Regions from separate parts of the Lysinibacillus sp. NPDC097287 genome, predicted to be linked through region 1. Evidence: riboswitches for the same ligand, from Rfam matches in the RefSeq annotation. Region 1 holds a riboswitch; the other holds the start of a gene.
The links. A riboswitch is a leader RNA that binds a small molecule or an ion and turns the genes downstream of it on or off. The one in region 1 is predicted to bind lysine.

Region 1 (2,208 bases):
CTTTGTAATAATATTGATTTCTAGCATGATTTATCGTAGGCAACTTAAACTAACTAAGTGGAAAAGAAAACTTTCTACAGGCGAAATGACAGTGTATATAATGACTTCAATTGCACTCCCTATTTACGGGATTCTTTATCTTCTTTTTCTGATGGGAACATAAAAAGCTCTATTCTATTCTATTCAGTTATATAATTCAGTATTCAAATCTCATAGGGTAAAAGAAGATGTTATTAATAGGTTAAAAAACGGGAAGTGAAAGATGCTGTTCTAACTCAACTAAAATGGTGACATTGGGAGGGCAGCATGTATTCTTCTTTAAAGTAATTCCATGTAGCATTACCATACCGGTTACAGGAATTTAGGAATAATTGATTCATCTATTTTAGCGTAGATAATTAGGCACAAAGGATTTAATGGAATAACATTTTGCCATTCTAGTTATGGAGATTTTTATAGTAGTACTGCTTGTGTAGAATCCTTTCAACTGGGTATTTGAATATACATTCCAAAACATAATAGGTGGATTTTTATTTTACCATGCTTAAGAAATAGTAGAAAGTTCGCAAAATAACGAATATTTTAACCCGTATTGAAATATAAAAGTGTATATGTTAAGCTTATCCACATCATAAATTTAATAAATATATGCCTCATGTTTGTATTGAGGTAGAGGTCGCGTTATTTAAGAGTACGCTAATGGAAATGACAAGCATTGATGAAATTAGCTGAAAGGAAATATCGCCGAAGTGTGAAGGGACTTGAAAACTTCATGCTGGGGCTGTCTCCGAAAGGAACAGAACTGTCACGTTTTAGTCGACGTGTTGTGCTATCGTGTTTTAAAGAACAGAGGGATTCTCTTAGCCATCACATCGTTTTGTGATGGTATTTTTTTACCTCTAAAAAGGAGGGAAGCTAGTAACGTGAATGAAATAAAAGGTAATCAGCTAGAGCATAAAGCTCGGAAACTGAAAAAAGAGGTGAGAAGTCGCCATATCACTATGATTTCTCGGGCAGGTCCCAATGGGGTTCTATTAAAAATAGTAAAATAAACAATAATATACCATTTATTTATCAATAAAAGTCTGTTTATATGAAAAATTTTAATTAATATGAATCTATTGAACTTTAAAATTAAAACTTTATGCTAGAATAAGAATTAAACATTTTAGCAAGTGAGGAATAAAGTGGTGACACCTTGGCGTTAAGTAACGAGGTGTAAATCAAGATTATATTCAGAAAAACACTGCTGGTGTTAACTGAGTAAGGTGTTGTTAAACACATGAAAACTGAGGAGGAAAGAAAATGATTTTTGGTGTATTGAAAGACATAAAAGTGGGCGAGTTCCGTGTAATCGCAACGCCGTTAGAAGTAGGGACTATTATAAGTGATGGTCATACGGTTCTTGTGCAAAAAGATGCTGGAGTCTTGGCTGGATTTAGTAATGAAGCATATGAAGAGCAAGGTGCAGAAATTGTAGAAACATTAGAGGAAATGTACGAACGATGCGACTTTTTAGCTAAGGTCAAAGAAATTGAAGAAGTTGAGTACAAATTACTGAGAGAAGATCAAATTATCTACACATGCATCCATCCAGCAGCTCATGAAGAACAGGTCCAAGCTATTCTAGACAGCAAATGTATTGCATTTACTGCAGAAGATTCACATAGATTTGGCTCAGTAAACTGTGAAGCTGCAGGTAAACAAGGAGCTTTAATGGGCTTACAAGCAATGCTCACAATTAATGGAGGTAAAGGGAAATTTGTAAGTGGATTAGCTGGAGCACCTGGCATGAAGGTCCTTATTCTCGGCGGAGGTATAGTCGGAAAATCTTCATTACAAGTACTACATTCTTTAGGGGCTTGGTGTACCGTTATGGACATAAATATCGGAACATTAAGAGAAATCGGACAGATATACAATGAAAAGGTAAACACTCAACTATCAACGAAACAAAATATTAAACAATTGCTTCCGGAAATTGATATGGTCATAAATTGTGTGAAATGGCCAAAAGGAAGTAAGGACTATTTAATCGATCGAGATATGCTTAACCTAATGGAAAAAGGGTCAGTCATTGTGGATATTAGCAATGATACTGAAGGGGCGATTGAATCCTTCCGTGAAACTACTCATGATAATCCAACTTATATTGAAAATGGTGTTGTTCACTATTGTGTAGGCAATATTCCTGGCGCTATTGCAAAT
Region 2 (2,208 bases), on a different contig from region 1:
AGTGGAACGATTTTCGTTTTATGTTTTAATTTATAGCCTAACCAGAACGCTAAAAACAATGGAATACCGATGTATGATACGAGCACGCCGTACCAGTCAATCGCACCGCCCATAAAGGCTGTATAGTTTTGACCCAAAACAACAATCATACATACCGTAAAGGCAAATAACGGACCAAACGGGAACAATTTCGCTCTATACGGCAGTAATTTTGGGTCCAATCCTTGTACCTCGAATGCTTTACGGAAACGATAGTGACTAATTGCAATCCCAAGCCATGCGATGAAACCTGACATACCTGAAGCATTCAATAGCCACATATAGACAACACCGTCACCGAAGAATGAGGCAAGGAATGCTAAGCTACCTACTGCTAATGTCGCAAGTAACGCGTAAATTGGAATACCACGACGGCTAAGCTTCATGAAAATTTTCGGTGCATGACCGTCTACTGCAAGACTCCATAGCATACGTGATGCTGCATAGAGCCCTGAGTTACCCGCTGAAAGCATCGCAGTTAAAATAATCGCGTTCATGAATGAAGCAGCAAAGGCAATCCCTAAGCGTTCAAACACTAACGTAAATGGTGATACAGCGATATCTTCAGATAATAAGCGTTCGTCTGTAAACGGAATCAGCATCCCGATTGCAGCAATCGCTAAAATATAGAATAAAATAATACGCCAGAAAACTGATTTTACGGCTTTCGGAATATTTTTACCTGGATCATCTGTTTCACCAGCCGTAACCCCTAGTAATTCTGTCCCTTGGAACGAGAATCCTGCTGCTAGGAAAATCCCGAACGTCGCTAAGAAACCCCCATGGAACGGCCCATCACTAATGAAGAAATTCGTAAAGCCGACCGGTGCTTGTCCACCTAAAATACCAAAAATCATCAGAAAACTAACGATGATGAATACTATTACCGTTGCGACTTTAATCATCGAAAACCAATATTCACTTTCCCCATAGCTTTTTACAGACAATAAGTTAAATGTTAACACGACTGCAATGAACATGACTGTCCATAAAGCAGAAGAACTATCTGGGAACCAATATTTCATAATAAGCGATACGGCCGCGATTTCTGCTGCAATTGTAATCGCCCAGTTATACCAATAGTTCCAGCCAAGTGCAAAGCCTAATGCTGGATCGACAAATTTTGTCGCATACGTACTAAATGAACCGGATGATGGCATATAGGCTGCCATCTCGCCAAGACTCGTCATTAAGAAGTACACCATAACTCCGATTAGCGCATAGGCCAGTAGCGCACCACCAGGACCTGCCTGAGCTATTGCACCACCACTCGCTAAAAATAGCCCTGTACCAATTGTTCCACCAAGAGAAATCATGGTAATATGGCGACTTTTCAATTCTTTTTTCAGTTTCGGAGCTTTATGCCCTAGCTGATTTACTTTTATTTCACTCACGTTAATAGCTTCCTTCCTTCTTAGAGGCAAAAAAATACCATCACAACACGATGCGATGGCTAAGTAGAATCCTCTGTTCTTTAAAACACGATAGCACAACACGTCGATCAAAACGTGACAGTTCTGTTCCTTTCGGAGACAGCCCCAGCATGAAGTTTTCAAGTCCCTTCACACTTCGGCGATATTTCCTTTCAGCTAATTTCATTAATGCTTGTCATTTCCATTAGCGTACTCTTAAATAACGCGACCTCTACCTCAATACAAACATGAGGCATTAATATATTAAATTTATGATGTAATTAAGCTTAACATATACCCTTTTACATTTCAATACGCATTTAAATGTTCAGTATTTTATGAACTTTCTACTATTTTTTTAAGCATGATAAAATGATATAGTGGTTCGAATTATAACTTTTATATCAGGAGGTCTTACTTTGGTAACTCATGAACAATCTACTTCTCCTAGCAAAAAATTAAGCTGGACAGGTACAACATTGTTACTTGTCATCGGTATTATTTTTATCGCATCTACTCTACGTATGCCGTTGACTGCCGTTGGACCATCCATTTCCTTCATTCGTGAAGGGCTAGGTATCTCTAATGTACTTGCTGGTTTATTAACAACAATTCCTTTGTTGGCTTTTGCAGTGGTGTCGCCCTTTGCACCCATTGTGGCACGCAAATTTGGATTAGAATTAACATTACTTTTATCTACTATTTTACTTGCGCTTGGTATCGTATTACGCTCACTTGGCACAACTGAATTACTCGT

Region 2: it holds a riboswitch for lysine, as region 1 does, so the genes downstream of both, ACIQ2D_RS13425 (amino acid permease) here and ACIQ2D_RS11395 (alanine dehydrogenase) in region 1, are expected to answer to the same signal.

The regions. Positions count from the first base shown of each region.
Region 1 is NZ_JBIWCX010000007.1:19,886-22,093, forward strand. It holds gene ACIQ2D_RS11390 (hypothetical protein) at 1-163, shown strand, start outside; lysine riboswitch at 663-840, shown strand; gene ACIQ2D_RS11395 (alanine dehydrogenase) at 1,306-2,208, shown strand, end outside.
Region 2 is NZ_JBIWCX010000008.1:209,025-211,232, forward strand. It holds gene ACIQ2D_RS13425 (amino acid permease) at 1-1,433, opposite strand, end outside; lysine riboswitch at 1,517-1,694, opposite strand; gene ACIQ2D_RS13430 (CynX/NimT family MFS transporter) at 1,871-2,208, shown strand, end outside.